Regions from separate parts of the Absiella sp. AM29-15 genome, predicted to be linked through region 2. Evidence: predicted binding sites of a transcription regulator. Region 2 holds the regulator's gene; each other region holds the start of a gene.
What was found. The regulator Rex, encoded in region 2, represses fermentation and respiration genes when NADH is low (regulators of the CRP and FNR family bind a similar motif). The targets are predictions, from matches to a motif close to GTGAANNNNTTCAC.
Positions count from the first base shown of each region.

Region 1 (11,430 bases), on a different contig from region 2:
TTCCTAATGGGATCATACATGGTAAAATCTTATCCAGGTTTTCCTGAACAGATAAAGTTACTTCACCCATTGTAAATGTTAAATCTAGTTTATAAGAAATAACTGAAGCAATCAAGCCACCAACAACAGTTAAACCAAGAATTGCAGCACCTTCTGTAATTGGTGCTATCTTATCTGCGAAACCTGTTGCCAGTTTTTTACCCTGAGCATATCCCATTGTTGTGAATTTGTAACGAACAGCCATTACTGCGATACATGCGATAATTGGAATCAGCAGTCCTAGTGCATTTCCTTCTAATGCCATATAAGATGCGATTGAGAAAACAATTGCACGATAGATAGCAATAAACAAAGTATCACCAACACCAGCAAATGGTCCCATCAAGCCGGTTTTTAAACCAGCAACTGCATTTTCAGCTTCAATACCAAACTCTTCTTCCAATGCCATATCTGCACCAACAATCAAATGTGACATGGCAGGTGTTGTATTAAAATAACTCAACTGCATTTTTAATGCTTGTTTCATTCCTTCAGGATCGTCTTTATAGATACGTTTTAATGCAGGCATGATTACCCATGCATATCCAAGACCTTGCATCTTTTCATAATTCCATCCCCATTGTAAACCAAACAGGTTACGAACATATACTTTATTAATATCGCTCTTTGTCAGCTTATTTCCTGAGTTAGCCATCGATTTCTACCTCCTCATCATCTTCAACTACAACACTTCCACTACCACTTACCGCAGTAGTTTTTTCTTTCATCTTTGTATATTGTAAAGCTGCAAACGCGAAGCCAACAAGTGCTACAGATAATACAGTAAACATACTGCCGCCATATGCAATCATTACAAAACCAATAATGAAATATGGATAGTATTTTTTAAGTGGTAGATAACGCATTAAGATTGCCATACCCAATGCAGGTAATATAGCGCCAGCCGCTTTTAAGCCTGTCATAAACCATACTGGAATAAAACTGTTGATAGAATTAACAACTGCTTCTCCGAAACATAAGCCAATGAATACTGGAATGACACGTGATAGAATCCATGGCAGCATGCCCAATACATTCGCAAGCTCTACACCTCTTGCATTTCCTTTTTCAGCACAACGATCTGCATAGTGTTGACAGAATGAATTTGCCATACGTCCAATAATATCAAGTTGAGTTAATAATAAGCCAATTGGTACTGCAAGTGCGATTCCATATTCAGCACCTTCACCTGAGATGATCGCATAAGCTGTTCCCATAATTGCACCAGATAAATAATCAGGAATGGTAGCTCCACCATAAGTCGCAACACCAAGTGTCATTAATTGCAATGTTGCTCCAACTGTTAATCCAAGTTCGATGTTACCAAGTAAAGCTCCAGTAACTGTTGCCGCAAATAATGGTGTGTAAACTCCAATCTGAATGGATATTTGGTCTAATACACCAATTGCTGTGTACAGACATAGTACGAAAATCAGCAGTAATGAAATTTCAGTCATAGAAATCCTCCTCTTTCAATGTTTTTATTGTAAAGCGCTTCCACGTTGATATTATAACCAAAATGTAATATTATTTCAATATATTTTTTAAAATATTTTTATTTTTGTATTTTTATTATATTTTAAAGAACTTTTTAATTGAATTATCTACGCGATATTACCTTTACTTTTTAACATTTAAAGTTTTCAACCTTACTGCTGAATATTACAATCTTTTTAAGATTATTTAAAATATGGAAACCAGCCAATTAAAAAATGGTTGTAGATTTCCAAGTATCATTCCCAGTCCTATCAAAATAAATATCAATTTGGTAGAATTCATTTTCTTCTTGCCTAATAACCAATAGGAAAATAATACAATTGCAAGTGGAATTAAGGATGGCATAATTTTATCAAGATTATCTTGCACTGACATGCTTACTTTACCCATTGTAAATGTTAAATCCAGCTTATATGATATTACAGAAGCAATTAATCCACCTACTACTGTTAACCCTAAAATAGCTGCACCTTCTGTAATTGGAATCATTGTAGTCGCAAAACCTGTTGCTAATTTTTTTCCTTGTGCATATCCTATTGTAGTGAATTTATAACGAATCGCCATAACGATCATACATGCGATAATTGGTATGATTAAACCAAAAGCATTGCCTTGCTGAGCCATATATGCTGCAATTGAAAATACAATTGCACGATAAATTGCTACAAATAAAGTATCTCCTACTCCTGCAAAAGGTCCCATCAAACCTGTTTTCAGACCTAAAACCGCATCTTCAGCTTTATTTCCAAATTCTTCTTCCAATGCAATATCAGCACCAATAATCAAATGTGACATGGCTGGAGTTGTATTAAAATAACCTAGTTGCATCGTTAGTGCTTTTTGTAATCCTTCTGGATCATCGCGATATATTTTTCGTAAAGCTGGCATTATAACCCATGCATAACCTAAACCCTGCATTTTCTCATAATTCCAACCCCATTGCAAACCAAATAAATTACGAATATATACTTTACGAATATCGCTTTTTGTTATCTTATTATTCAAGTTAACCATCGATTTCCACCTCCTCATCATCACTTTCGCTAACTCCTGATTCTATTACTAAGCTTTTTTCTTTTAGCTTTGAATATTGTAATGCCGCAAAAGCAAATCCTACCAATGCTACAGAAAGCACTGTAAACATACTCTTACCATAAGCAATCATCACAAAACCAATAATGAAATATGGATAATATTTTTTAAGTGGTAAATAACGCATCAATATTGCCATACCTAAAGCAGGAAGGATCGCACCGGCTGCTTTTAAACCAGACATAAACCATACAGGGATAAAACTATTAATCGAATTTACAACTGCCTGACCAAATAATAATCCTACAAAAACAGGAATTACACGAGATAAAATCCAGGGAATCATCCCAAGTTTATTTGCTAATTCTACACCATTTATATCATTTTTTTCTGCACATCGTTCAGCATAATGTTGAAAGAAAGAGTTTGCCATACGCCCTATGATATCTAGTTGTGTAAGTAATAATCCAATTGGTACTGCAAGTGCAATACCATATTCAGCACCTTCTCCTGAAATAATTGCATACGCAGTACCCATAATAGCTCCTGATAAATAATCTGGTACAGAAGCTCCTCCATAAGTTGCAACACCAAGTGTCATCAACTGTAAAGTAGCACCAACACTTAGACCTAACTCAACGTTTCCAAGCAAAGCTCCCGTTATTGTAGCTGCAAACAATGGTGTGTACACACCAATTTGAATGGAAATTTGATCTAAAACACCAATAACGGTATACAAACAAAGTATTAAAATCATAATTAGAGAAATATCTGTCATAAAACTCTCCTTTCTCATTCTTCTAAAGAACATTAATAAGCGCTTACACTACGAATTATAGTCCTGATGAAATTAAATTTCAATATATTTTATATTAATATTTAAATTATGCAATTTTATTACAATATTGTGGTATTAAAATATACAAGATATATAAAAAAACAGCAAGTCTTTTATGAGTTGCTGTTTTATACAAAATCATAAGTCCTGTATATTCATTTTATGAATTTGTGCCTCTCTTTTTTGTTTTTGATGCACGACTAAGAAAATGATGATAAATAGGATGGTAGGAAGATTACTGATCAAAAAAATCTCAATTGCTTTTGGAAGGATTGTCTGGATAGGAAAATTACTTGTTGTATTTGTTATAATGGATGACATTAAATTACCATTATTTGAATACACTTCTGAGATTTCATATGAATGCAGAAAAGTAACTGCACTGATTGTAAAAAGAATAGATAAACAAAAGAATATACCAGGCAGAATCCATCCTAGCCATTTTTTTGACTTTAATGATATGTAATACTGTAATACGCATAATCCAATGACACAGATAAGGGCGAAAATAATGTAAACACTATTTGTTTTCATAGATTCTTTTCCTCCTCTAGTTTTTGATATTCATGAATTAACAGCTTTGCTGTTTCAAAATCTAGTTTATCCTCTAAAGCCAAACGTTTGATCAATGCGATATAAGGCTCCTCCCCCATTATCTGATCATTTAAATTAATCTTTTGTATCAGCCTGTCTAAGCGTAAACGCACCGTAGGATAAGAAACCCCATATTCCTTTGCGACTTCCTTTAATGAACCACTTGATAAGATGAAGCGCTTGATAAACGCAAAATCTTCACTATCTAGATTTAATAACCATTCTGGTATATTCTGCATATCTATCACCTTCAATTTTATGATAGCACTTATTTTTATGAATGTAAATATAAACAAAAACTTTAATAATATTAATTTTATATTTAATATTATTAAAGTTTATCACTTTTTATGATGATCGTGATAATATTGCATAAATCGTGCATAACTAATGATGACGACACCAACGATCACAAATGCAATCAGCGCATATAACATGGTAAATAAGAATTTCATAGGACTCTCCCTTTCCGTCTAAACATTTTACTGGTACCATTATCATAAATCGATTATAATAAATAAGCAAGGAGGTGCATGAAAATGATTGATCGATCTATAAAATCAAAATACATAAATGTAGATGATCATCGCCGCATCATTGCTATTAGTGATATTCATGCGAATCTGCCTGTTTTAAAAAAATTATTGAAAAAAATTGCTTTTGATATGCATCAGGATGAATTGTTTCTTGTTGGCGATTTATTAGAGAAAGGTGCTTACAACATGGAAACTTTGCACTTTATAATGGAGCTTTCTAAAAGTCCACATGTACATCCTATGATGGGAAATTGTGATTTTGTATGTAAGAATGTTCTTTATGAATATCGCCTGGATTTTCTAAAAGAAGTCCTATTACATCGTCAAAATAGTATTCTGCATGAAATGGCTGCTACACTTGGCATTCATTTTCATAAAGATATAGATATGATTGAATATGCCAGAATATTAAAACAACACTTTCCAAAGGAATTAGCGTTTGTAGACCAGCTCCCTCATGTGGTGGAAACACAACATTATATCTTTGGGCATGCGGCGATTCTGGATGAAGATCATTATGGAAAAGAAATGCGTGATATTATGACGCATAACCGTTTTTTAGATGATGCGAAACGATTCCAAAAATATGTTGTTGTAGGTCATCTACCAGTAAGTGAATATTGTGATGGTATCTGTTGCTTTAATCCAATGATTGATGATTTTCGCCATATCATTGCGATTGATGGTGGAAATGAAGTAAAGAGTGCAGGACAGTTAAATGCATTGTTAATTGAGCATGGAAATTTCTCGTATGCGCATAGTGACTGTTTAAAGAAAGCCAAAGTATTAGACAGCATACAGCCCATAAATTCTGATCCTTTTTTTATCAAATGGTATGACAGCTCTGTGAAGATATTAAAAGAAGATGATATTCGTTACTTATGTCGCCATCTTTCCAGTGGAAAAGATTTTTGGATACCGAAAGATTTTATTTTTCATAAAGGTGATGAAATTCATGTGGATAACTTTACCACCTATCATTTACCTGTGGAAAAAGGTGATTATGTAAAAATTGTTTCCACTTGTGGTGAACATGCCTTAGTGAAAAAGAATGGTATTATGGGATGGATTCCAAGAAAAATATTAAGCAAATGAAAACGTCCAAATCGGACGTTTTTATTAATTTATTTGTAGTATTAAATAAAAAAACACTTAGTTTTCCCTAGAGAAAGCTGAAACTCTGAAACATTTGAATATGTTAAAAAACAGTCCATTCCATTTGGAACAGACTGTTCATCTTATTCAATTATTTAGTTTTTTCGATGATTTCGATAAAGCTATCAGCTTTTAAGCTTGCTCCACCAATTAATGCACCATCGATATCTGGCTGAGCCATGTATTCCTGAATGTTGTTAGGTTTAACAGATCCACCGTACTGTACGCGTACGTTTTCAGCTGCATCATCACCATACATTACACGAACCTGGTCACGAACGATACGGCAGCAGTTTTCTGCGATTTCTACTGATGCACTCTTACCAGTTCCGATTGCCCAGATTGGTTCATATGCGATAACCATATTACCAACACATTTTGGACACATATCAGCTAAAGAACCAGTTAACTGGTCACGAATTACTTTTTCAGAATCACCAGCATCATACTGAGCTTCTGTTTCACCAATACATAAGATTGGAGTAATTCCAGCTTCGATTAGACGTTTTGCTTTTTTGTTTACAGTTTCGTCTGTGTCACCGAACATTGTACGACGTTCAGAGTGACCAATGATACAGTGAGTAACACCGATTTCCTGTAACATAGGTACAGAAACTTCACCAGTGAATGCTCCAGTATCTTCAAAGTGGCAGTTTTCTGCAGCAACGATCAGATTCTTAGCACCAGCAACTGCAGTTGATAATGCAGTATAAGGAGCACCGATTCCATAAGTAGCGTTTTCGCTAGCAGCAGCTGCATCTACAGCTTCCATGAATTCTTTTGTTTCCTTCATGGTTTTATTCATTTTCCAGTTTCCAACGATAATTGGTTTTCTCATAGTTATATTTCCTCTTTCCTATTTTTCAGCGATTACTGCGATACCAGGTAATTCTTTACCTTCCATGTATTCCAGAGAAGCTCCTCCACCTGTAGAGATGTGAGAGAATTTTTCAGCGAATCCTAACTGAATAGCAGCAGCAGCAGAATCTCCACCACCGATAACAGTAGTAGCACCTTCTAATTCAGAGATTGCTGTACATACCTGTAATGTACCATTAGCGAATGGTTTCATTTCAAATACACCCATAGGTCCATTCCATACAACTGTTTTAGCACCAGCTAATTCAGCTTTGTATAATTCAACAGTCTTAGGACCAATGTCTAATCCCATGTAATCTGCAGGAATGTTTTCGTTGTCAGCAACAACAGTGTTTGCATCTTCAGCAAATGCATCTGCACATACGTGGTCAACTGGCAGGATTAATTTTCCTTCAGCTTTTGCGATGTATTCTTTAGCTAATTCCACTTTGTCTTCTTCAACAAGTGATTTACCTACATTTAAGCCCATTGCTTTCAAGAATGTATAAGCCATTCCACCACCGATTAATACTTTATCAGCTTTCTTCAACAGGTTGTCAACAACAGCGATCTTGTCAGATACTTTTGCTCCACCGATGATAGCAACGAATGGACGTACTGGAGTATCAACAGCAGCACCTAACATTTTTACTTCTTTTTCTACTAAGAAACCTAAAGCGTTAGGAAGGATTGAAGGGATACCAGCAGTTGAAGCGTGTGCACGGTGAACACTACCGAATGCATCTTCAACGAATAAATCACCTAAGCTTGCCCAGTACTGAGCTAATTCAGGATCATTTTTGCTTTCGCCTTTTTCGTAACGAGTGTTCTGCATAACAACGATTTCACCATCATTTAATGCAGCAACAGCATTTTCTAATTCTTCGCCTCTAGTAACAGGAACGAATGTAACTTTTGTATCAACCAATTCGCTTAAACGATCAGCTACACAACGTAAGTCGTTTTTTGCTTTGTCTTCTTCAGTTTTAACTTTTCCAAGGTGAGACATCAGAATGATTTTTGCCTTGTTTTCAATCAGATATTTGATTGTTGGTAAAGCCTGAATGATTCGGTTGTCATTTGTGATTTTTCCATCTTTTCTTGGTACGTTGAAATCGCAACGAACGATAACTCGTTTACCAGCAACATCTAAATCTTTTACTGTTCTTTTTGCCATAGTAAAATCCTCCTTAAGTAACGAGTTTATTATACCACTATCCTTTTTTTTCGTAAACGCAAATTTGCGAAATATTTCACATAAAACCCTTTTTTAATACCATTTTCTACATTTCTTAATATGACGAACCACTTTTCCTCTATATATCAAAAAAAGTATATTACAAATATTAAAATTACCGTCGAACTTGAAAGCGCTTTATTGTATAATAGAGAAGAAGGGTGAGAAAAGATGGAGAATAAAGAAGAAAATTTAAAGGAATTCATTCAAAATAAAATGGAAGCTATCCAAACTGTACATCATGTTGATTTAAAAAAACAAAAAAAGTACAGTAATGAATTATTAGAAGCAGCGAAAAAGATAAATGATTTTTATGGAATTGCCTTTGCCTATGCTTTTCTTGCGGATTATTATGTAACCATTCGTGAACATCACAATTGTATCCATTACGTGCAAAAAACAAAAGAAATCGCACTCGCCTATAACTATTTAGATTTATTAATCAAAATACATATTATTGAAGGCATGTATCATAACGCAAACTTTGATGAAATAACGGCAGTACAATGCTACTTGGATGGATTAAAAGTGGCACAGCAGGCACATGACATCAATACGCAGATTGCTGTTTATAATAACATCGGTGTCATGTTTGAAGAAAAAGATGATAATACGGATGGCTTGTTATATATCCAGAAAGCCTTTGACTTGTTTAACGCAAATAAAGATGCGATCAGAGATCATATCGACTGTGTTGTTATTTTCAATCTGATAGAGCTGTATTTAAAAAATGGTCATATCAAAAAAGCCATTGATTTATATGACAAATATTACGATGATTTGAAAATATATGTTGGTGAAGAAAACATTGGTATTTTATATGTTTCTCAATTATATATGGCATATTATATGAAAAATGAAGAATATACTTTGCAGATGATTGATTTTTTTATCAACAGTGGCCTACATAATACATTAAATCGAAATATGTACTTCTCTTTCTATCGTGATGCTTTTCAAATCACTTTAAAACTGGAAGATAAAGAGCGTGCGGATAAATTATTGCGTTGTATGGGAACTTTATGTCTTGAGGATGATATCGCCCAGCAATTACAGCTGCATTTATGCTGGATCAATTTTGCGGAAACTTTCCATATGGAAAATGCTTTAATTTATTCTTATAAACAATATTATCAGCTTCAGAAACAAGTAAGTGATGTCACTAATAAATTCAAAGCCGAAAGTATGCGTGAAAAAATTCTGGTAAACGATATGCAGACAGAAAAAGAATGTATTATGAAAGAAAAACAAGTACTGGAATCTAAAGTGAAAATTGATGGATTAACAGGCTTATTTAATCGTTCTTATTTCATTAATCTAATCAATAGTCTTCATCATAATCATAATGTGGAAAAACTTGGCATTATTCTGTTAGATGTAGATTATTTTAAACAATACAATGACTGCTATGGACACACACAAGGAGATAAGGTTTTACAAAGTGTGGCACGCTGTCTGGACATCAACTCTGATAGCCGTATTTTTGCGGCAAGATATGGTGGCGATGAATTTATCTGTGTCTGTGTAAATATGAGTGATCATGAAATTGAATATTATTTAGGCAAAGTAAAAGAAGATTTAAACAACATGCATATCGAACATAAAAAATCTAAGGCTGCGGATATCGTAAGTGTTTCGGCAGGCTATGCGAACTTGAAAAATGATAAGTATTTTCAATTAGATGTGGCAGTAAATGTTGCGGACAGTGCCTTGTATCAGGTAAAAGAAAACGGTAGAAATCATTTTGCTTCATTGAATAAAAACAGTTGTGCTCAATAACTATTTAGGACAGATAATTAAAAAGAGGTTTCATTTGAAATCTCTTTTTTTAACCTATGTGCAAATAAGAATCTGATTTCCTGGTATTATTTTTTTGCCCGGTTGCCTTTTATAATGATTTGCAAGGTTTCACAAGCTTTTAAACATTCTTCTACACTTTCCTCTACCAAAGTTGGATCAAGGGTAGGATGTTGTTCATAAAATTCCTGAATAGCCAGATCATATTTATTTTTATATTTCGTATTTAATGCTTTCCAGTTCACATTTTTAAAAGCTGGAAGAATTTCTTCATTTACTGGTAATCGCTTTTGAAGCATCAATACTGCTAAAATCGGATATCCAGCATAATGCTGCCATATCGTTGCATTATCATTACTGGAATATACATCATCTTGAAAACGTACTGTATATCGTTTTGATTCATCACTGCTAGTAACATATGCTTCCTGTTCATGAAGTTCTACACGCTTATCCGCAATAGCGCTATAGGCCTCATATACCTTTGCTGCTGGTGGTAATTTTCCCATTCTATTCCTTCTTTCATCATTAGCATCTCACAAATATGATTCTTCTATACTCATCTTGCGACATGTGTATGTACTGCCTCAAGTGGAAAATCATGATGCAGCAGCATCTTATCTTTTAAACAGGCATTCTGCGCAAAAGCTTTCTGAATACGATCTATGATACATTGTATTCCCTCTTCTTTGGTATCCAACGCCATTACCAGAAACTGAAAACTGCTGTATTGTGTAAAAACATCTCCCAGTCTTAATGATGATTGAATAATCCGTTTCAGCGCAAACATACACTGTTCTTGTTGTTCAAAGGAAGGATACGCTCCCTTTGGATTCATTAATGTGAATAAAATCAAGCCGGCTTCCCCCTGAATACGGGACATTCTGCGTTCGATAAAACGATAAATATTTTGAAAAGAGTGATAATCCTGACAGAAAGCGCCAGGTATAATTTCCTGTTCCCGTAATTCTTTACGAATCAGTTCAATATCAACCAATAAATTTTCTGACATATAAATATCATTATACACATGTTCCCCATCTAAACGTCTTCTAATGTGCTTTTCCTTTACAAGTAAGGCATCTGCACGACGAAACATACTGATGTAATCATCATTAGGGCGATACATACAGCCGCATATGGAAACATAAATAGATGCACCATCTGTTACCTGTATCTGTTTTAACAATGAACGTATTTCTTTACGTTTTTCTTCAATAAATGATTCATCATCAGCTTCAGGATAGAATATGACAAATTCATCCCCGCCAACACGCCCAGCTGATCCATTTTTATATGTTATTTTCTTCAAAACTGCAGCAATTTTCTTCAAAGCAACATCCCCACAAATATGCCCATATTGATCATTGATCTGTTTAAAATGATCAACATCCAAAACAAATAAAGCGCCTTTTTGATACATTTGCAACTGTTGATTGATTTTTAATTCGATTGTTCCACGATTATATATCCCTGTTAGCCAATCCTGTTCTACCATGACTCTCAATTGTCGATTTTCTTCTTCTAGTTTTTGCAGCTTTTCCATCTGCAACTCATAAACTTGTTCTGTTTCTTCTATCATAACTACATCATCCTTTAATACCATCCCTGTGTTTGTAAACGCATCCATTGCTAATTTCTATTATAAGGTATTTTTACATAATTGAAAATGGTAACTTTTAAGAATTTCTTGTTTTTTCCCTTAAAAAAAGCTCCGCTTTCTTAGGAAAACGAAGTTTTTTTAATTCTTATTTTACTTTTGCATCTAATGTATTATCTTTAACAACAACATCATGTGCGCCACCTTCTACGATACTTGTAGAAGATACCAATGTGATTTTAGCTTT
Region 1 covers NZ_QVFL01000002.1:94,617-106,046, reverse strand. Annotated here, with positions in the region: gene DW761_RS02575 (PTS system mannose/fructose/sorbose family transporter subunit IID) at 1-694, opposite strand, end outside; gene DW761_RS02570 (PTS mannose/fructose/sorbose/N-acetylgalactosamine transporter subunit IIC) at 687-1,496, opposite strand; gene DW761_RS02565 (PTS system mannose/fructose/sorbose family transporter subunit IID) at 1,723-2,550, opposite strand; gene DW761_RS02560 (PTS mannose/fructose/sorbose/N-acetylgalactosamine transporter subunit IIC) at 2,543-3,346, opposite strand; gene DW761_RS02555 (hypothetical protein) at 3,545-3,940, opposite strand; gene DW761_RS02550 (DUF2089 family protein) at 3,937-4,239, opposite strand; gene DW761_RS02545 (metallophosphoesterase) at 4,540-5,631, shown strand; gene tpiA (triose-phosphate isomerase) at 5,783-6,529, opposite strand; gene DW761_RS02535 (phosphoglycerate kinase) at 6,548-7,726, opposite strand; gene DW761_RS02530 (GGDEF domain-containing protein) at 7,958-9,565, shown strand; gene DW761_RS02525 (hypothetical protein) at 9,652-10,092, opposite strand; gene DW761_RS02520 (GGDEF domain-containing protein) at 10,143-11,165, opposite strand; gene DW761_RS02515 (IMP dehydrogenase) at 11,332-11,430, opposite strand, start outside.
Region 1: the regulator Rex is predicted to act here: its motif matches at 7,793-7,806, upstream of DW761_RS02535 (phosphoglycerate kinase).

Region 2 (11,430 bases):
ATCCAAGCATTTGAAATACTTTCACAAATGCAGTCATTAAAGCAGCATAAAGAAACAAATCAACTCGCTGTTTTACAGAGCCAATATCCAGATATTGAAAAAACATATGGAAATGACTTTTTACAATATACCCCATATTTCACGGATTCATTAGAACTGGAAGCTGAATTTATGCATACCATACGCAAGGAGATGGATACTTTATACCACTATAAAGCACAGCTTCAAGATATCAGACAAAAAGCTGATGCGATATCCTCCATATCAATTTTTTCACAAAAAGATAGTTTTTCTGCCAGAAATATCATAAAGACTTCCCATGATTTTGAAAAGATGTCTGATTGTATTATCACCTATCAACTGGAAAAAGGAATAAAAGATGCAACACACGCACCAATTACCGATATATTGATTTTGATTATGATGATGGTCATTGCATCTTCTATGATTATGGAAGAAAAAAGCCGGCATCTATTTTCTATCGTAAAAACAACCAAACGAGGATATCTGGAAACAATTATTTCAAAATGCATAATCATGAGTATATCCATTTTATGTTTTTCAAGTATGATGTATCTGTCTAATCTTATATACATGCAGATTTTTTGTGGACTTGGAAATCTAAATGCCAGTTTGATATCTTTGGCTTCTTATTCACAAAGTACACTTTCTATCACAATCAAACAGTTTTTCTTTCTCTTTTTCACAACGAAATGGCTGGTTGCATCCATGATTGGCTTTTTCATGTTAATGATTGCCGTTTTATCCTCACATCGCCTGAGCTGTTTTACAATCATTTTGGTTTTTCTTGGTATAGAAGGTGTATGCTATCAATATATTCCAGCAAATACCAGATGGCAGTTATTAAAATATCTAAATGTTTTCAATTTCCTTGAAACAGACAACTTGTATCAAATATACCGCAATCTGAATATTTTTCAATATCCACTGTCTTTACAATTCCTATCATTTATATGCATGATTACATTATTGTGTTTGGGATTTATCGCATGCGTTCTTGCTTATACAAAGAAAAGAAATCTTGTGTTATCGACAAATGATAATTTGAATTTGTTAAGCCATCATACATTTGCTTTATCTTTATGGAAACAGGAATGTTACAAACTATTATGGGTACAAAAAGGAATCATTTTTCTAATTTTATTTTTCATACTTCAGGGATATACGTTTACAAGTCATCAAACATATATATCACAAGATCAGCGTCAGTGGATTTCCTATATGAAAGAATTATCTGGATTACCTAGCCAACAAAAAGATGCGTTTATAAATAAACAGGATGTATATTATGAGCAGCTGCATCATCAAATAAATGAGCTGCAAAAACAATATGATATGCATAAAATTTCAAAACAAGAATTACAAAAGATGATAGAACCACTCACACAACAGTTATATGGTGAAGAAACATTTGCGAATATAAAAGCGCAATATCAATATGTGAAAGAAGGTAAAAATCGTCGGATGATGGTTCCTTTTGGATATGAATACCTGTTCTTTCAAGATCATGCCAATGCCATCCCGGCCATATTGGCTTTAACTTTTCTTATTTTGATGCTATCTAATTTTGAATGCTATGAATATCATCAACATCATGACCAGTTGATTTACACGACAAGTAAAGGAAGGTATCATTTATTTAAAGTGAAGCTAAGTATTGCACTTATATGTGGCCTGATTTTTACACTATTAGCATTTTCTTTTGATTTTTATCATGTGTATGAAATGTATGGTCTATCAAACATACAAGCCTCAATTACTTCTTTCACATATTTTTCTACATTGCCAGAAGGTATGAGCATATTACAGTTTTTAATAATCATGTGGTGTTGTAAATTGATTGCCATAGAGAGTGCTGTCTGCATCATATTCGGCTTATCCGTAAAATTAAAACAACAAATTTATGTCATTTTCTTTTTTACACTGACTGTAATTTTTCCTTTGATCTTGTATTTCATAGGCTTTCATTTTTTAGATGGGTACAGTTTGATTGCTTTATTTCACAGTGCTTTTTTCATTAAAGAACAGGCTACCTTTTATCCATTATATGTTACATTATTTTATATATTGGTTGCGTGTATCAGCTGTAATTACGCCCAAAGAAGCATAAAAAAACGATGAAATTCATCGTTTTTTCTTTATCCCATAAGCTCACTATATTCTTCCCATTGCTCCATCAAATGTTCAATCTCATTATGAACATCATCGATTTGGGCATCTAAAGCATCCATCTTCTTTACATCATGATAATATTCTGGATCAAAACGTAATTCTCTTAAATCTTCCAATTCTTTTTCTTTGACTTCGATTTTCTTTTCCAGCTTACTGATTTCTTTTCCATAATTGATTTGGCGTTTTGGCTTTTCTTCTACCTTGACTTCTTTGGCACTTACCACCTGAATTGGTTCTTTGTGCATATATTCATTGTATGTTAATGGATAGTAAGTTGCTTTTCCATCATCAATCACAAGAATAGCAGTAGCTAGTTTACTGATAAAATATCGGTCATGGCTGACAAACAGCATGGTGCCTTCATATTCACTTAAGGAATCCTCCAAAGCTTCTTTGCCAATCAGATCCAAGTGATTAGTCGGCTCATCCATCATAAGAAAATTAGGATGAGATAACATCAGTTTCACAAAGCTTAAACGCACTTTTTCTCCACCAGATAAACAATCAACGGTTTTAAACACATCATCACCGCTAAATAAGAAACAGCCAAGCGCTGTACGGATTTCTGTACGATTTAAATCTGGGAAGTCTTTCCATACTTCTTCTATGACGGTATTAGTCGTATCAAACTGGGCAAGCTCCTGATCAAAATAGCCAATTTCAATTTGATGACCTAGTAAGAAGCCACCAGATAAAGGTGGTATCTGCTGCATCAGGGTTTTCATCAAGGTTGATTTTCCTTTTCCATTCGGTCCAATGATGGCAACTTTTTGCCCTTGCATAACTTCTAAATTGACCGTACATAAAGGATGATCATAGCCAATGGTTAAATCTTTGACTTCCAATACTCGTTTTCCACCACGAACATTTGGCGTAAAACGAGCCTTAAACGTTTTTTCATCGCTTTTTGGGTCTTCGATACGATCCATACGGTCTAAATATTTGATTTTACTTTGCGCAAATGCTGCTTTATTCTTTTTATAACGGAACTTTTCAATCAGTTCTTCCATACGTTGAATTTCTTTTTGCTGGCGGACATAAGCACTTTTCTGCTGTTCCAAATCACTTTTTTTGGCATTGACATAATTGGTATAATTGCCTGGGTAACGACGCATGACACCATATTCAATTTCATAAACAACATCAACGACATCATCCAAAAACATACGGTCATGAGATACCAGTACAACTGCTTTAGGATAACGTTTTACATAGCCTTCCAGCCATTCAATCGTATCAATATCTAAATGGTTTGTTGGCTCATCTAACAACAATACATCAGGTTTGCTAAGCAGCAGTTTCACAAAAGCAAGTCTTGTTTTCTGACCACCACTAAAAGTTGCTATGCTTCGTTTTAAATCTTCTTCCTGAAAACCAAATTTTGTGAAAATCGTCATCAGTTCTGAATGATAGGTATAACCTCCCATTTCTTCAAAACGCTGTTGTAGATTCGCAAAACGATTCATATTTTCTTCACTTGGATCCTCACTCATCTGTGTAGTCGCAAGCTCTAATTGTTTTCCAAGCTCTTTTACTTTATCAAATGCATGTTCTAATTCATCTTCCACAAGGGCATTCTCATTAGAAAAGGTCGTCTGTGCAAGATACCCAATGGTTAAGGCACTCTCTGCATGAATTTCTCCTTTATCCAAATGCTCTATATCCGCAATCACTTTCAATAGTGTGGTTTTTCCACATCCGTTTCTTCCGACAATTGCGATTTTTTCCGTATTACGGATTTCAAATTGAATATCTTCAAAGATGACATCCGCACCGAATTGTTTTGTTCCCTTATGAATCTGATACTTCATAATCATCACCTATCTATCTCTTTATTAATTTTATCCTTCAAGTACATTAATACTTAATGCAAATGCTTTTGCACATGATTTTACTATTTTCTCTTTATTTTTCTTCCAATTTGCGGCATCTTCCTCATTTGTGATATATGCGAAATCAAGCTCTACACCCTGCATGCCATTGGCATCTTTAAAGCTCTTGTTGGCTTCTGCACTCGTTTGTGAATATCGCCCAGCAAGTGTGGCACGACCTCCACTTTCCCTTAACTGCAGGTTTAAATCATAAATCGTTTCATTATCCAAACGTCCTTGGGTCAAGCTTGTTGTGACGATTCCAGGCCAGCTAGGATTGGTATAATACAAGGAGCCAGCTTTCACTACCTTGTCTTTTTCCATATAATACATCATATTACGGGCAAGTGTAGCGCTGCTATAGGATGAATGCCAAATTTCCATACCATTGGCTTCACTTGATGGATTTGCATTGAACCGCAGGAAAAGATAATATTTTGCCTGTTTCTTATATCCTTTTGAAAGACGACCATCCTCTCCATATGTTTCAATGACCTGATCTTTACTATCCTTTGTGATTTCTACACGCAGACCATAACTTTCAAGTTCTTTTTTCATAATTACTGCCGCATCATACATTTCATCATTTTCCACCAGACCATTGGCTTCATTTCCTTTGTCTGGAACATTTTGTACATCGACATTCATTCCATAAGGATCTATCAAAACATCGATTTGATCATCATCTGCTTCTTTACTAGTGATATTTAAAAACATATAGTTTTGATCCATTATGATATTCTGATCTTTTAAAAGATCCTTATCTGCGATAATACTGACATTTTGTACCTTGCCATTTCTTTTTGCGGTGGTAAAGGTATTGCTTTCCACAGGATTGGCAAATACAACACGTTTTTTTATCATATTATCAATCACATTGACTTCATAAAATCCATCTTTGATGTTTTGTAAGACAATTTTCTGATCCACTGTATTCCCCATGGACATTGTCACTTCACTATCATCACATACATTATGCAGAACCACAGATTTACTAGCCATCGTATCTTTATGAAGTGGAGAATAGCTTTGATCAAAAAGATTTAAGGATTCTCCATAATATAGATAATCCGATACACTCATGATTTCGGCACTTTTTTTATTTAAAACAGATACCGTTTTCTCCGGTGTAAAACCACATACCGTAAAAGAGGTCTTTTTTTCTTCTTTTACTAAAAAGACAGAAACACCGGCATAAATCACAAGAGCAATCAGCAATAACAGTGGAATCAGTATTTTTAATTTTATACGGTATTTTCTTTGTCTTGGTGCATATGCCATCGTTTCGTCCTCCTTTATAATTCAATATCTTTGATATGCTTTGGTGCTTGTGCTTTCTCTGGTGGAAAACTCATATAATTTGCGCCAACCTCTGCATTCAACATATAGTCCGCATTCTTTGGAATGGGCAGTTTTGTATCTTCAAATTCCACATACTGAACAGGAAAAATACTGTCATATGGATAAGTTACCGGATGGAAAAAAGAATTAAAGGTCCATGTCAGATCATAGCCAACCATTGGACTGTTTTTATTGATTTCTCCATATTTCTTCGCATTGCGTACAAAACGTTTTTTCAACAGATAAGGATTGATATGCAGGTTTTCAAAAAAGGCAATCAATACCATTAACAACCCATTACGACATCTCCAGAAAACATCCTTCGTCTGATTTTCACTTACGTGATCAATAATAAAGACATCAATAAAAATTCCATCACTGTCTTTACATTTATTTTTCAAAAGGAAATTTGCTTCTCTACAATATGTACCTTTCAATCGAATCTTCATAGGCGGAATCAATACGTTATATTCCTTGTGTGATTCAAAACTTTGGATTACATATTTATCTCCAAGCTGATTCACAACTTTCAGGAAGCGTTCATAATCTTCTCTCATCATACCAATATCCGCATCATCATCCCATGGAATAAATCCTTTATGACGAACGGCGCCAAGAGCACTTCCTCCTGTCATCCAATAAGGAATATCATTTTTTTGACATACTTCATCTATATCCTTCAGCATCTGTAACAGTACTAATTGAAGCTGGCGTACTGTTATCTTTGTGCCGTCTTCTTTTTCTTTTAATATATATTCTTTCACATTAATCACCAGGTTATATTATAGAGGAAAATAGTCGAGTTCACAATCATTTTCATAAAATATCACAATTTTGAAAGACTTTCAGTAATTTTCCCAGGAAATATTACAAAAATCCTCCTATACGCATGGTTCTCCTTGCGTTATAATAAAGCCAAGAGGTGATGATTATGCAATTACACTATGGTTTGATATCCTGTGCCAGCATCACAGATCGTTTTCTCCATGGCATATTAGAAAACGGGGATATCATTGAAGCAATCGCATCACGAAGTTTGATAAAAGCACAAGAAAAAGCGAAGCAATATGCAATACCAAAAGCATATGGATCTTATGAAGAAGTATATCTAGACCCTGATGTGGATATCGTATATATTTCCAATAACAATGCGAATCATGTAAAAGAAATCAAAAAAGCTTTATCCTATAAAAAACATGTTATATGTGAAAAACCTATTGCTTTAGATCCAGAAGATGGAAAAGATCTGTTCTATTACGCCAGAAAACAAGGATGTTTCCTGATGGAAGCACAAAAAAGCTTGTTTCTGCCTGTGATGCAGGATATCTATCATATCATTAAAACAAAACAGCTGGGCGATTTACATCAAGTATCCTTATCTTCCAGTTTTCCTAATCCAACTGCCACATGGATGCATGATCCAATGCAGGGTGGTGTCGTATATGGAAGTGCCAATTATACCATTGAGTTGCTGGATTATTTGATAGAGCCAAATACGATTCATGTAAGTGCATTAGGCACGAAAGAAGAAAATGGCACATGCAATCGTGTAAGTATTTCTATGATTATGGATGATGTACTCATCAACAGCACGATTTCCATGAAAGGCGACACAAAAAAACAAGCCATTTTTTATTTCACAAATGGCTATATTGAAGTTCCTTTATATTGGAAAGCACGAGAATATCGTATCATCCAGCAAGATCATATCAAGCGTATCATCTACCCATGCCGCTATGAAATGAAATATGAAGTTCTCCATATAAATGAATGTATCTCAAAGGGTTTATTAGAAAGTCCTGTGATGAGCGCACAAAGAAGTACCATCTGTTGTCAACTAGTGAACCAGATTATCAGGCAAATATAAAAGAACTGCTGAATTTCCAGCAGTTTTTCTTTTAATATAATAAATTTCTTGGTGTACGTGGGAATGGTTCAACATCACGAATGTTTGAAATACCAGTCAGATACATCAACATACGATCAAAGCCAAGACCAAATCCTGCATGTTTACATCCACCAAAGCGACGTAAATCCATGTACCATTGTAAAGAATCACTTTCCATACCCATTTCTTTCATACGTTCAGCTAATACATCATAGCGTTCTTCTCTCTGGCTTCCACCAACAAGTTCTCCTACACCTGGTACTAACAAGTCACAAGCAGCCACTGTTTTACCATCTTCATTCATACGCATATAGAATGCTTTGATATCTTTAGGATAATCAATCAAGAATACAGGACCGTTTACAACTTTTTCGCATAAGTAACGTTCATGTTCACTCTGAAGATCCATGCCCCATTCGATTTTGTTGTTTTCAAATTTTACATCAGCTTTCTTCAATTCTTCGATAGCTTCTGTATATGTCATGCGTTTAAATTCGCTGTTCATAACCTTTGTGATACGATCAATACATTCTTTATCAATCATCTTTTCAAAGAATTTCATTTCTTCAGGTGCATTATCTAATACATACTGGATACAATATTTAATCATATCTTCAATCAGATTCATATCATCATCTAAATCCGCAAATGCGATTTCAGGTTCAATCATCCAGAATTCAGAAGCATGACGTGTCGTATTAGAGTTTTCTGCACGGAAAGTAGGGCCAAAGGTATAAACATCACGGAATGCCATAGCGAATGCTTCCACATGCAGCTGTCCAGAAACAGTTAAAGAAGCATGCTTTCCAAAGAAATCTTCTTCATAGTTTGTATCTTCACGTGTTGTAACAGTGAATGTTTCACCAGCTCCCTCTGCATCATTTCCAGTAATTACTGGTGTGTGCACATACACAAATCCTTGGTTCTGGAAAAATTCATGAATAGCCATAGATAATACAGAACGCAAACGAAATACTGCATAGAATGTGTTTGCACGAGGACGAAGATGTGCAATTTCACGCATATATTCAAAGCTGTGACGTTTCTTCTGTAAAGGATAGTCACGATCACAATCACCTTCTAATATAACTTCAGTGACCTGAATTTCAAATGGTTGTTTTCCTTCTGGTGTCAACACAAATTTACCAGTAACAGTTAAAGCTGCACCTGTAGGATATTTCTCCACTTCTTTAAAGTTTTTTAAATCTTGTGTATACACTAACTGAGCATTGCGGAAATACGTACCATCATTTAATTCAATGAAGCCTAATTTCCCACTGCAGCGATTTGTTCTGATCCATCCCTGTAACTGTACATATTCCATTGAGTCTAGTTCTACATGAGATCCACTTAATACGATTTCATATAGTTCGCGAATAGTCATAAATTCAAACATGTTATTTCCTCCTTTTTATCATAAAAAAAACGTTCCCATCACAGGAACGCTTGTTTTAGCGCGGTGCCATCCTGATTCTTCATGCATAGCATAAAGCATCTTTTTAGCATGTAACGTATGCCTGACGAAATCGTCTACTTTAGTTCTCCGATTCTACTCCACAGGTGTTCTCCATAAGCCTTTCGTTCTGCCTTTCACCAACCGCAGAATCGCTTTTTTCGAAACAATCTTATTTCGTCCTGTTTCCTTGTATTTCAACTCTTGTTTAGATGATACCACAAGTATCCTCCATTTTACAAGCTTTTTTTACAAATGTCCGATATTTAGTTTGTTTGTTTCAAAAACCAGCTCCTGAATAGACGTTACAACATCAATACTCTTTAATATAACGCCCTTTGGAATCTGAATATGTTCATGTGTAAAGTCAATTAGTCCAATGATGCCACAGGCAATCAAACGATCAACGGTCTGTTGAATATTATCACTGATCGCAAGAATAGCGATACGACAGCCATCAGGAACCCGTTGCTCCAGCTCACTGATATCATAAACAGGAATACCAAAACGAACACCCTGACGATCTGGATTGATATCAAATGCACAGGAAATTTCACCAACGACATAATCCCATTTATTATACTTCATCAATGCACGTCCCATGTTGCCTGCACCTACCAGTATGATCTTTTCATCAAAATCCATACCTAGTTCCTGATTAAAAATTTCAATCAGCCGGTTGACATCATACCCATAGCCCTGTTTTCCAAGATTGCCAAGGAAAGAGAAATCACGACGAATGGTAGTTGGCTCAATATTCACAACACTCGCCAACTCTTTAGACATGATACGTTCCACACCGGAACTTTGTAATTTTCGCAGCGCCTTCAAATATACAGGATATCGTTGCAGCGTTGCCTTTGGTACGTTCTTTTCACTCATGTATATCACCTATGAGTTAGTATACCACGAATTTTTCTATTTGTGAATAAATTAATAAGTTTAACATGCAAAACATTCACATATTTTATAATAACCATATCATAAATTCTTATACGCTAACAAAAAGACAGCAAATGCTGCTGTCTGAAAATTTAACGCTCTAATTCCATTCCCGGATTTGCGGTTAAATCAAAATCTCCACGCTCGCCATGCAGGTATGCCACCGTACCGGCAACACCAATCATTGCCGCATTATCGGTACAACAAGAAAGTGGTGGAATAATAAACTCAACATCCGGATATTGATTTGTTAAATCCACACTGACTTTTTCACGCAGACAAGAGTTCGCCGCAACACCACCAGCCAGTACCATCTGCTTTGGATGATATTGTTCAATTGCTTTTCTTGCCCGCAGCAATAATGCCTCAAAAGCCGTTTCCTGATAAGATGCCGCAAGGTCTGCAGGTACAAAGCTTTCTCCTTTACGTTTGCATCGATCAATAAACTGTAACACACTGCTCTTTAAACCACTAAATGAAAAATCAAGTTCATTTTCGGTCTTAGGTTTTGCTAATTGATAAACAGGCTTTCCTTCTTTCGCAAGTTTATCCACATAAACACCGCCAGGATATGGAAGTCCAAGAACACGGCCAACCTTATCTCCAGCTTCACCAATCGCATCATCCTGGGTCGTACCAAGAATCTCAAAGCTCCATTCATCTTTCATATAGACTAATTCTGTATGTCCACCAGATACTACAAGGGCTAGCAATGGAAATTTTAAATCCGCAATCAAACGATTTGCGTAGATATGTCCAGCAATATGATGCACAGGAATCAAAGGTTTATTAAAAGCCCATGCCAGCGTTTTAGCGGCTTGTACACCTACATGCAGGCTGCCCACCAGACCAGGTCCCTGTGTCACAGCAATACCATCCATATCTTCTACTTCCATATTTGCCTGTTTCAAAGCTTCTTCAATGACCATAGAAATATTTTCCACATGGATACGGCTTGCAACTTCAGGAATGACACCACCGAAATCTTTATGTACATCAATTTGTGTAGCGACGACGTTTGCCAATACTTCTTTTCCGTTTTTTATGATTGCGACTGCCGTTTCATCACAACTGGATTCAATCGCAAGAATATACGTATCTTTCATAAACAGCTTCCTTTCAAGGCCTTTACCAAAACATAGGCATCTTCCCCATTATCATGATAATACCCTTTTCTCGTATTTACATTGATAAAATCGTATGATTCATATAATCGTTGTGCCGCAATATTGCTGACACGAACCTCTAGTGACAATGTTTCACAATGCATTCTTTCCACATCTTCTATCATTTGATCCATTAAAAGATGTGCTAGATGCTTGCCACGATATTGCGGTAAGACAGCGATTTTCGCTAATTGTGCAATATCAAAAGTAACCCAATAATCAATGAATCCAATAATTTTGCCTTCTTCTTTTAACACATAGATAAAGGCATAATCATTTTCTTCTAATTCATATAAATATTGTTCCTTACTCCATGGCGCAGGAAAACAAATAGCATCAATTGCAACGATTTCATCAAGATCTTCTTTTTTTAATGCTTCCAGCATACTATTTTACCATATAGGCACTCTGGTCTTTTAAATAACGTGGTGTTAAGATATGAATGTTTTCCACTTTTCTTGCGTAAGGACGCAAAAGTTTAAAATTTTCAATAAAATCAATATCTGTTGTTTCCATATCGATCAAAGAAGTATCCCCAATTACTTTTAAATCTGGATGTTCTTTTAAGTAGGCTTT
Region 2 covers NZ_QVFL01000014.1:119,378-130,807, forward strand. Annotated here, with positions in the region: gene DW761_RS14410 (hypothetical protein) at 1-2,142, shown strand, start outside; gene DW761_RS14415 (ABC-F family ATP-binding cassette domain-containing protein) at 2,160-4,004, opposite strand; gene DW761_RS14420 (N-acetylmuramoyl-L-alanine amidase) at 4,035-5,345, opposite strand; gene DW761_RS14425 (LicD family protein) at 5,360-6,169, opposite strand; gene DW761_RS14430 (Gfo/Idh/MocA family protein) at 6,337-7,272, shown strand; gene asnS (asparagine--tRNA ligase) at 7,304-8,689, opposite strand; gene DW761_RS21675 (hypothetical protein) at 8,843-8,968, opposite strand; gene DW761_RS14440 (redox-sensing transcriptional repressor Rex) at 8,996-9,628, opposite strand; gene tsaD (tRNA (adenosine(37)-N6)-threonylcarbamoyltransferase complex transferase subunit TsaD) at 9,781-10,794, opposite strand; gene rimI (ribosomal protein S18-alanine N-acetyltransferase) at 10,791-11,240, opposite strand; gene tsaB (tRNA (adenosine(37)-N6)-threonylcarbamoyltransferase complex dimerization subunit type 1 TsaB) at 11,242-11,430, opposite strand, start outside.

Region 3 (11,430 bases), on a different contig from region 2:
CAAAAGAATTTTCATGGCGTTCTCTTTAGTCAATTCACCAAGAGATAACCCACGTACGACAATGGTCAATGACTGTGTACCAGCATTTCCACCCATTCCTGTCACAATTGGCATCACGGTGGCAAGTGCTACAACCTTAGATATCGTTGTTTCAAACATGGAAACGGTTGCGGCTGCTAGTACTGCTGTAAACAGATTGACAATCAGCCATGGAATTCTGGACTGGAAAGATTCTTTTAAGGTGGAATCCACACGTTCTTCTTTATTGACACCACCTAAATGGTGGATATCTTCGGTATTTTCTTCCTGAATGACATCCATGATATCATCAAATTCAATAACACCCAGCATGTGATTTTCTTCATCCACAACTGGCATTAAAATGAAGCCATACTTTTCAAACTTATGTGCGACCTGTTCCTGATCTTCATCATATTGTATGGTGATAACATTGGGATTGGTAATAGAAAGCATGGGAGTATCAAAAGGACTTGTGACGATATCACGCAAAGAAACTACACCTTTCAATACATCATTTTTATCCACAACGTATAGATAATAAGTTGTTTCTTCATCTGTGTTTTTTTGTAAAAATTCTAAAGTATCTTTCACGGTATTTTTCGCAAAGATACGGATATATTCTGTCGTCATGATACCACCAGCACTGTCTGGCTCAAATTCCAGCAGCTTCTTGACATCATCACGATCGTCTACATCCATCTTATTTAAAATGTTTTCTGCTTCATCTTCCTCTAACTCACCAATTAAGTCGGTAATTTCATCACTGCTCATTTCATCCAGAATATTACGCTGGCGGTTGTCTGAAAATTGTTTTAAGATTTCATATTTATCTTCATCTTCTTCTTCCTCAACGATATCCGCTAAAATATCATCAGGAAGTCTGTTTAAAACAGCTTTCGCATGTTCTGGGTCTTCGTGAATTAAATCCAAGATGTCCGCAGGATGTATCGTATCAATCGTATCTTGTAAATCCTTTGGTGTTCCATGCAATAAAAGCTCTAATAGATTATCTTTTGTTATTTGTCTTTTCATATTGTTCTCCTTTTTCGTTTAAAAAGGATCATATTATATGCGATGGTGGCAAATGATCCTGGGATGATGCTTTTGAGGTTTTCGAATTGGGTTCAGGTTTCATTTTTACCACCACTCTTTCCAGGCTCATTGTACCACACTTATGCGTGAAAATACAGGAATTCTCCTAGGCTTTCACGATTTTTTTACGAAGATGCTTACCTACCTCTTTTAAGGAGCAATTACTTTCCACAAGCTCTAAGATTGCATGTTCATCTAAAGATTTATTCCATTTCTTTAACAGCTCTTTAACTACCTGTACACGTTCCTTTTTATTTAAATCTTCAAACATAAACACCTCATCAACCATAGATAAAAATTCCTTCCCCAACATGGCTTCATATCCTTGTGTATTCGTCTGATCTTTGGAAAAGCCAATATTTCCCTGCAGCACAAAAGCACCTGTCATGATGATAATCGCATGGGCTAAAGTAGCTTTTACCCCCTGTGCTTCCAGTTCTCCTTTTTCTATGCTTTGCGCAAGATATTGTAAGATTGTATTTGTTGCCATATGCAGGTTAATCACATGTAAAATACCATAAGGATTTCTTCTAAGTTTTGCGATGACTTTAGGTAAGACACTATCCAAAGCTGCAATATCAAGTTCTATAATTTCCTGATCATTGAAATATATCCGGTTAAATTCTTTAATCAATGTATGTTTTCCCACACCGCTGTTTCCCACAAACAACCATACACCAAGTGGTCTTGAAGAAAGTACGCCCTCTTCAATCCATTCTAATTGATGCATCAGTTTATTTTTTACATCCTGTTGTCCTATCAGTGTTGTATCTAATTGAACACGGACTTCTTGTAAACGATTCTTAGACGCAAGTGGAATATTGGTTAACTTTTCCACAACCTCTTTGATCATCTGTTCCTTTACACACTTTGTCTGACTAGTTTTTGCCATGACACAGGCCAGATCCAAAACATCGATGGCTTTATCCGGAAACTTTCTTGCGGGCATATAATAGTCACAATACGTTACCATTCGTTCCAGCATTTCTTCTGGAATCTTTACATGATGATAATCTTCATATTCCTTGCGCTTTGCCTTTAACATCAAACACGCTTCTTCTTTTTTAGGTTCTTTAATCATAATAATCTGAAAACGACGTTCCAATGCACGATCTTTTTCTATATATTTCTCATATTCATCTATTGTGGTAGCGCCAATGCAGCGAATCTCTCCGCGTGCTAGATATGGCTTCAATACGCTGGAAACATCAATACTTCCTTCACTTTTCCCAGCGCCGATCATCTGATGAATTTCATCGATAAATAAAATAACATGTGGATATTTCTTCAATAATTTGATAATATTTTGAAGTTTTTCCTCAAAGTCACCACGATACTTCGTACCAGCTACCAGAGTATTTAAATGCAGTTCATAAATAACCGCATCCTGTAATGCAGGCACCATTTTGCGCTTGATCATCCCTGCCAGTTTTTCCACCATCGCGGTCTTGCCCACACCAGGCTCTCCAATTAGTAAAGGATTGGCTTTATCTTTACGGGATAAAATATCAATCATAAACTGAAGCTCCTCCTGTCTGCCACAGATATCCATATTATTGCCACAGGTATTTAAATTTCTTAGCTCTTCTACCTTATCTAGTTCATGGATCTCTCCATTCTCTAATTCCCGCAGTACACTTTCTTCTTCTAAATCATAACGATGCAATATCTCAATTGCGACACATGAAGATGTCTGTAGCAATGCAACACTTAATGCACGTACATCAATACATTGCATAGAACGCTTGACAGAAAGACTTCTTGCACGTTCCAATATATCATCCACTACCTGTGTAATGGCAATCTCACTTACTTCCTGATCTTTTAGACCAAATAATACCATTAAATCTTCTTTTAACTGAAAATAAAATAACCCATTGGAAGATAATATCTTAGAAAGAGGGGTACTTGTATCTTTTAAAACTGCCAGCAGTACATGTTCACTGCCAATATAATTGTTTCCCATATCCTTCGCTTCTTTTCGCGCATCCTTCATGATATTGGAAACCTGTTTATCCAGGCGATAATCCATAAAATCACTCCCATCATTTACAGCATATGCTTTCCCGACTTCGCTTTTGTTAGTATTGCCATTTTCTTTTTTCACATGCAATGCTTGTTGTATTTCTTGTGAAAACCATGGTAAAATGAAATAAGAAAGTGGTGATAGTGTGAAAAAGGATATTCGTGTACGCCCTGGAAAAGGACAATCTATATTAGGGCTGGTTGTAGGATGTATTTTTGTATGTATTGGCATATTTATCGTTGTGCCAACATTTGGCTTGTTTGGATTGTTATGGACTGGTATTGCGATTGCCATCACTGCAATCAATGGAATCAATGCCTTCAGTGATAAAGGAATTGCGACTTCTCATATTGAAATACAAGAAGATCATGAGGAATACAAATCATCAAATTCCATTGAAGATCGATTAAAGAAAGTGGAGGACCTTTATCAAAAAGGATATATCACAAAAGAAGAATATGAGAAAAAACGCAGTGATATTTTAAATGATATATAAAAAAACATAAGCATATCTTGCCATATTTAGGGAGTCTATCTTAAGGACTTCCTTTTATATAGGATAAATAGCCTATGTTTACTTTTTCGTACTTTCGATAAACCAGCGATTTCTCTCATAAAACAAGTTTCTTACACGACCTTGAATTCTGCACTTATACAAAATGCCACATCCACCCACCACACTGGAAGCCTTTCGGATTTCCAAAATCCGCTCTATTGGATATTCCACATTGTTTTCCCATATCAATACCTTTGGCATCATGACCCCTTCCTGATCAATATGGACAAGCATATCCACGTAACGTTTATACAACATCAGAAGAAGGATACCGGGTGAATAATATGGTCGTGTTTAGGATCAAAGTCAGTTAATTTCTGATCAAGTTTCATACTGCACCGCTGTATTTTCTCAAAGCCAAATTTATTTCTTATCGCATCCATGGTTTCCTCCAGCACTAATTGTTTTTCTCTTTGTTTTTCACTGGTAAACAGATTCATTTGAATATATCCATCATCTTTTCTAAGTCCGCTAATCGATACGCCAATTGTTCGAAGTGGTATCTGAAAATCATAATGCTTTTTCAATAGATCTAATACAACCGGCATGATTTCCTCACATAAATTGGTTGGCTGGGTAATTGTTTTCTGCCTTGTAAAGCTGATAAGATCCGTATTTCTTAATGATAGATGAATGACATTCCCTTTTAATCCCGATTCACGAAGCCTGGATGCAACGGACTCTGTCAATACATAATATATTAATTTCGCCTCTTCAAAACTGACGATATCTTTCACAGCTGTTATAGCATTTCCAATTGATTTTATTGGTGCCTGCTCTGTGGTTTTGGCGACAGGAGTTTCATCCCATCCATTCGCAAACGTATGTAAGATCTCACCCACCTTGCCAAAATGCTCACTCATAAATCCACTTGGAAGACTTGCAAGCTCCCCAATGGTATAGATTCCACATGCTTCTAATTTAGAAGCTGTACTTCTTCCAATATATAACAGCTCAGAAACTGGAAGTGGCCATACCATCTGTTTATAATTAGCCTTTGTGATCTCCACAAGCCCCATATGTTTTACCATATCACTGCCCAGTTTTGCGAATATTTTATTAAAGCTTACCCCAATCGATATGGTAATACCGAATTGTTGAAGAACCTTTTTCTGAATCATACGGGCAATGCTTACCCCATCACCATATAACCGTGAACTTTCACTAACATCCACCCATGCCTCATCCAATCCAAAGGATTCTACACGATCGCTAAACTGACGATAGACATCTTTAATTTGTTCAGTATAATACAAATATTCTTCATAATGAGGATGAATGATGGTAAGTTGTGGACATTTGGCATAAGCTTCACGCAGTGACTCCCCGGTTTTTATATGAAATGTTTTTGCCAGATCATTTTTTGCCAGGATAATGCCATGCCGTTTTTCTTCAAAGCCACCAACAGCCATCGGAATATGGCGTAAATGCGGATTTTTCATTTCTTCAATTTGTGCATAACAATGATTGATGTCACTATGCAGTATGATACGTTCCATGTCGATCACCTCAGCGATATTATAAGGGATTTGTTCCAGAATACAATAGATTTTGGAACGTTTACAGGAATTACCAGAGGTCTTACAGGTAATTTGTTCCAATGCTTGTATATGAAATATGTGTATGATATCCTTAAAAACAGGTGATGATATGGAATTAAAAGAAATTATACAATATTATCGTAAGAAACATGGATGGAGTCTGGAAACAATTGGTGATTATGTTGGTGTATCGAAATCTACCATCAAACGTTGGGAAGATGGAGAAAGCAAGCATATTCCGGAAGCAAAATTAGAAAAGCTCTCCGAACTTTTTGGCATTAATGTATCTGCCTGTATTCATGGTACGATCAAGCCGATTTTAGGATATGTAAAGGCTGGATATGATTTATATGCTGAAGAAAATCTATTGGGATATGAAGAAGTCAGTAAATGCGATGCAAAACTTGGCGATTATTATTTAAAGGTACAAGGAGATAGTATGAATGGCTCTAGAATTTATGATGGAGATCTGGTATATGTAAAAAGCTGTCAAGATGTTAAAAGTGGCGATCTTGCTGTGGTGTTGATTGATGGTCAGGAGGTCACGATAAAAAAAGTCATTAAGAAAAAGGATACGGTAATCTTGATGGCAAGCAATCCTGCCTATGAGCCAAGGATATTTATAAAAGAGGAAATCAGGCGATTAACAATTCTGGGAAAGATCTTACATGTAAAAGTGTATTTCTAGGTATGAAAAACAAAAAACAGCGCATCCTTTAGATAACATACGAGGAGGAGAGCTATGTACGCAATCAGAAGTAAGAAAACTAATCGATGGTTTCAGGGAGTAAATTCAAGTGTTGGACGCTGCAGTTCTCATCATATCATTCTAGATGAAGAAATCCCGGCTTTATTTAAAACAAAGGACAGTGCCAGAATTGAATTATTAAGTGACTGTTTGAATGTAAATGCATTTGATATTGTAGAGGTTGATTTACAGGTAAAAGAAGATGTTGCTTATTTAGGGTAAAAGAAAAGATGCGTGTATAAACGCACCTTTTTGTTTCTTTTGATTAGATATCCATGAATTTTTGAGCAGCAGTCACGATTGCCATTTTGAATACTTCTTCAGCGTTGCATCCTCTTGACAAGTCATTGATTGGTGCATTTAATCCCTGCAGGATTGGTCCAATTGCTTCATACTGACCTAAACGTGCCGCAATCTTATAACCGATGTTTCCTGAATCAATGTTAGGGAAAATAAATGTATTGATATTGCCAGCTACTTTTGAATCTGGAGCTTTTAATTTTGCTACTTCTGGTGCGACTGCACAGTCGAACTGAATTTCCCCTTCTACACCGAAATCTAAAGGCATACGTTTTAAACGTGTTGCAGCTTCGTTTACTTTTGCAACGCTTGTACCTTTTGCTGAACCTAATGTAGAGTAAGATAATAAACCAACTCTTGGTTCAATACCGAACTGACGTACTGTGTGTGCTGTTTGTAATGTGATTTCTACCAAATCATCAGCAGTTGGATCGATGTTGATAGAGCAGTCACCCATAACAAGTGTTTCTGCATTGTCCTTCATTAAGATAAAGCAGCTGGATACAATAGAGTTACCAGGTTTTGTTTTGATCAGCTGTAATGCTGGACGTACTGTATCTGCAGTTGAGTATGTAGCTCCTCCTAACAGACCATCTGCACAACCTAATTTTACATACATTGTACCAAAGAAGTTAGTTTTTAAACATGCTGCACGAGCCTGTTCTTCATCCATCTTACCTTTACGAAGTTCGATAGCTTTGCTTACCATCATATCCATGTTTTTATATTCAATTGGATCTAATGTTTCAATACCTTCAATATCCCATCCATGTGCATTTGCAGTCCCCATAATTTCTGCACGGTTTCCTAATAATACAGGAACCAGGATATCTTCTTTATGTAAACGGATAGCCGCTTCCAAGATACGTGGGTCAGATCCTTCTGTAAAAACGATTCTTGTTCCCTTGCCTTTAATTTTTTCAATCAGTGTGTTAATCATAATACTTATGTCCTCACTTTCCTAATACCATAGTTTATTATATACCAATCATAAGCTTAAAAAAAGGATTTTTTCACAAATGAAAAATTTCACAATCTTTTCCAGCGTTTTCCTGTATAAATATAAAGAATTTCGTAGAAAACCCTGCTATATCTACATAACAGGGTTATTTTTTAACTGCTATTCTTCAGATTTTTTCTTGTTTGTGTACAATAACATAAATGCACCAGAGATACATAAAATGATAGAAACGAATCCATATAAGTTATTTACATGATTTGCAGTATCCTTGATGACATCTTTATTGTTTGTGCTAGGTGCCATATTTTTATCATTGATAACAATGACATAATCAGATGCATGAGAGAAGCTAACAACTACATTTCCGTTTTCGTCAATCTTTCCAGCATTCATATATACCATCTTGCCATCACTGTCATAATAATATAGATTACCATATTTTCCTTTATATTCGTTACCAACGTTAATTTTCAGATTTGCTTTAAATCCAAAATTACCATTGTGCGTTAAGGAAAGTTGTTTGACTGGATTATCTCCTGCCAGCTCTTTTACGATATTGCTAGGCACTGCATGACTATCCATCTTGACTTCTAGGTTAATATCTTTAAGATTGCTTGCTAAGATATCCTTTCCGTTGATTTCCCAAGTGTAGCCCCCCATATTCAATTCTACAACAACATCTTTACCTTTTGCGGCTTCTAGTACTTCTGTAGGTACGACTGTCGCATTACCCATGAATACTTCAATTTTCTCTTCTTTATCGGCTTTTGCGATTTCTTCTACGATTTTGTTTGTTTCTTCTTTTGGTAACACAATTACTTTATCCGTTGTTGATCCAGAAGTTCCTGTATCTGTTATTTCTTTATCAGGTTCTGATGGTTTATCAGGCGTGATTGGTTTTTCAGGTTCCACTGGTGTTACCGGTTTATCTGGAGTATCAGGCTTCTCTGGCTCTTCTGGAGTATCAGGTTCATCAGGCTGATCAGGAGTAACTGGGGTGTCTGGTTCGTCTGGAACATCTGGTGTTTCTTCTTCGATACCTGTTCCTATTCCATAATAATAAAGATTACTTGTGACCATAATCACATCACTTTCAGGACCTTCATACCATTCAATATCTTTCATATTAAATTCAGGTACCTTAATTTCTTCACCATCATCCGCGACAGTAATATAATCTACGCCAATTTCAAAACCAGTTGTTCCTCCACCAGGACCTATACTTGAATATGGTTTATTTCTATCATAAAGTACAAAACGAACTAAATGATTTTCATAATCTGCGTCATATTCAAAAGATTCGTAATTAAAAACTGCTCGATCCATTGTATTATCAGCACTTTCACCTGTTGGAACCCATTTTGCAAAGCGTAATCCTTCATAAGAATTCACTTCATACTTAGATAAAGAGTCAAACGCTTCACTTCGAAGCAATGTTTCTTTTACAAATTCAGTATTCGTTTGCCATGTTGTTTCACCATCTACATTTATATAAGTATAAGAACCTTGTATCACATTCAAATCTTTAAATTTCGCATAAGCTTGTATAGAATAGTTCCAAGGTTGAAATGGTATTTCTTCATTCAAATCAATATTAGGGTCAAAACCAGAATATACCCATTTATCAAATTGTTTGCCTGTATATAAGTCATCAACATTAGGTTCATACTTATCAAAAAGCTCTTGATATGTCATATCAGTAGGTACCGTGATTGTTTCACTTTGCCATGAAATATCTTCATCTTTATTTACATATGTTGTACTAAAATTTATAACATTCTTATCATAAACTGCAAAGAAGTTAATATAGAAATCTCCTAACATCTCTTTTTCACCATTATAAGGATTATTATCATCATCCACCCATTTTACAAATTTTAAATTTTCAAAAGATGTACTTCCATCAGGCATTTTTATATCCATATCTTTAAATTTTGTATGTCTCTCTATATCATTTAATTCCTGTCTTGAAACTCTAAAATAATCTCCATTCTCATCCAATGCATAGAAACTAATATTTAAAGAATACGTTGGAGTAACATAATTGTTGTCATTGTTTACTTTAATATAGTAAGGATTATAGTCACCGATAAAATCATATAAAGCAACACTATTGCCTGATGTATCCCAAATACCTAAATAATCTATATACCATTCACATGGATATGTTTTGGAATCAATTAACCAATGACCAATAAATTCATCTTTGTTTTCATCATATTTTAAATCTACTCTATGTTGAGATGGATAGATACTTGCTTCAGCTTGAAATAAAAGAAAAGTATCTTCTTGAGTCCGTAAAGCTACATTATCGCTTACTTTAATATGTATTTGAATATCGTCACCAGGCTTTACAAATTCGCCTTGTTTATCCATGACAATTGATTCAATCTTTGGATTTTCTTCATCTTTGTCACCTTTATAATCAAAGAAAATTGTATCCATTTTATCATAACTTATATCAATTCTTTCTTCATCATGCGCATAGATTTCATTTAGAACCCAATGCCCTCCATAGAAATACAGCAAGGAATCATATGATTCATAAACATTGGAATCCCCTACTTTATGACAAGAAAGGCTACTATATCTTTCTTTTTCTTTGTTATAAAACTCTAAATTAATTGAAGAGAAGTATTTACTGTCTTCTTCTGGTACAGTAATTGAAATATGGACTTGATCTTTATCTGTTAAAGTTTGCCCATTTTCTTTAAATTCCAAGCTTTCGACTTTACTATGTTTAAGATTATTGTTTTCTCCACCAGAAATTAAGAAATAATATTTCTCAGACTCATAAATTTCAGTTAAATTATGATTTTTATCGACAGCGTAAATCCTATTGATTAAAGCTTTGTCATAGCCACCATTAATCACAGGAATTTTACCTTCATACAGCTTTGTAACTTCATTATAAACTAAAGTTATTTCACTCCCATTATAATAATTATCATCATCACTTTGAGTATAATAAATATTAATTTTCACAAAGTCAATTCCGCTTTCTGCATCATAAGCTTTGATTGAGATAGGTACTTCTTCTCCAACTTCAAAAGTTTTCCCAGCTTCAAAATTAATGTCTTCTATAACTGGCTTTGTGACATCAATACTTTTGATATTAGACAGCTCAGCATTATTTTCTTTTTCTTTGACTTGTTCCTGTGTATTTGTTTCTTCTGTTTGTGGTGTTACTGTCCCTTCTTCTTCTGCGTAGATTGCATATGGCAAAACTAATGTAAACATCAATCCCAGCGACAATGCAAAAGCGCCCGCCTTTTTAATTAGCGGAATCTGTTTTCTCATCCTCTTTTCCTCCCTTGTTTTTTAAGAAAACTATATTATAAATACCAATTTAGGTACTCATAAACGTGTATAAATGGACTTTCCTTACATAATTAATTATACACTTTTATTTATTAAAAGCAATATCACGCATACATCACAATGAAAAAAATGATTTTTCTCATCATCAAAAAAGCCATGAAAAAAGATGGACATTACATCCACCTTTTTAACTTTCGTTTTTAATTACCCAATAATTTTCTGAGCGCGTAAAACTTCTTCGATAGCAGCGATAGCAGCTTCTTCGTCATCCCCGTTACAAGAAATAGTGATTTCTGACTGAGTAGGGATACCCAAAGACATAACACCCATGATTGACTTCATGTTTACTTCGCGTCCTTTGAAAGATACGTTAACTTCGCATTTGAATTTGCTAGCAGCGTTAACAGCTACAGTAGCAGGACGTGCGTGTAATCCAACTGGGTCGATAACTGATACAGTGATTTGTTTCATTTTATATTCCTCCTATAAACAACTTTTTTACATACTCTATTTTAAACCATTTTGATACCACTTACAATGCCGAAATTGCTTTTTTTCAATAAAATCTTCATTTTTTTGCTTTATCAACGCTTACATCAGACTTTTAAGAAATTTTTGTTAAAAATTCTTCAATATCCATGACTGGAATATTGTGTTGCAACAAGAGTTGTACGAATTTTCCATTTCCTTTTGTAAGTTTTTTTGAAAATGTTCCATCATAAACTATGCCTTTTCCACAGCTTGGAGAACGTGATTGCGTAATCACTAAGTCTACTTGATTCTCTAAAATCTGATCAAGTGCTAATTGTGCACCTTTCTCAAATTGTGCAGTAACATCTTCCTGCAACGTGTTTATAACTTTAT
Region 3 covers NZ_QVFL01000002.1:1,057-12,486, reverse strand. Annotated here, with positions in the region: gene mgtE (magnesium transporter) at 1-1,053, opposite strand, end outside; gene DW761_RS02130 (AAA family ATPase) at 1,220-3,220, opposite strand; gene DW761_RS02125 (SHOCT domain-containing protein) at 3,285-3,635, shown strand; gene DW761_RS02120 (hypothetical protein) at 3,714-3,953, opposite strand; gene DW761_RS02115 (DNA polymerase IV) at 3,953-5,194, opposite strand; gene DW761_RS02110 (LexA family protein) at 5,346-5,924, shown strand; gene DW761_RS02105 (hypothetical protein) at 5,979-6,206, shown strand; gene pta (phosphate acetyltransferase) at 6,250-7,224, opposite strand; gene DW761_RS02095 (hypothetical protein) at 7,405-10,545, opposite strand; gene DW761_RS02090 (phosphocarrier protein HPr) at 10,771-11,037, opposite strand; gene DW761_RS02085 (DUF523 domain-containing protein) at 11,171-11,430, opposite strand, start outside.
Region 3: the regulator Rex is predicted to act here: its motif matches at 7,304-7,317, upstream of pta (phosphate acetyltransferase).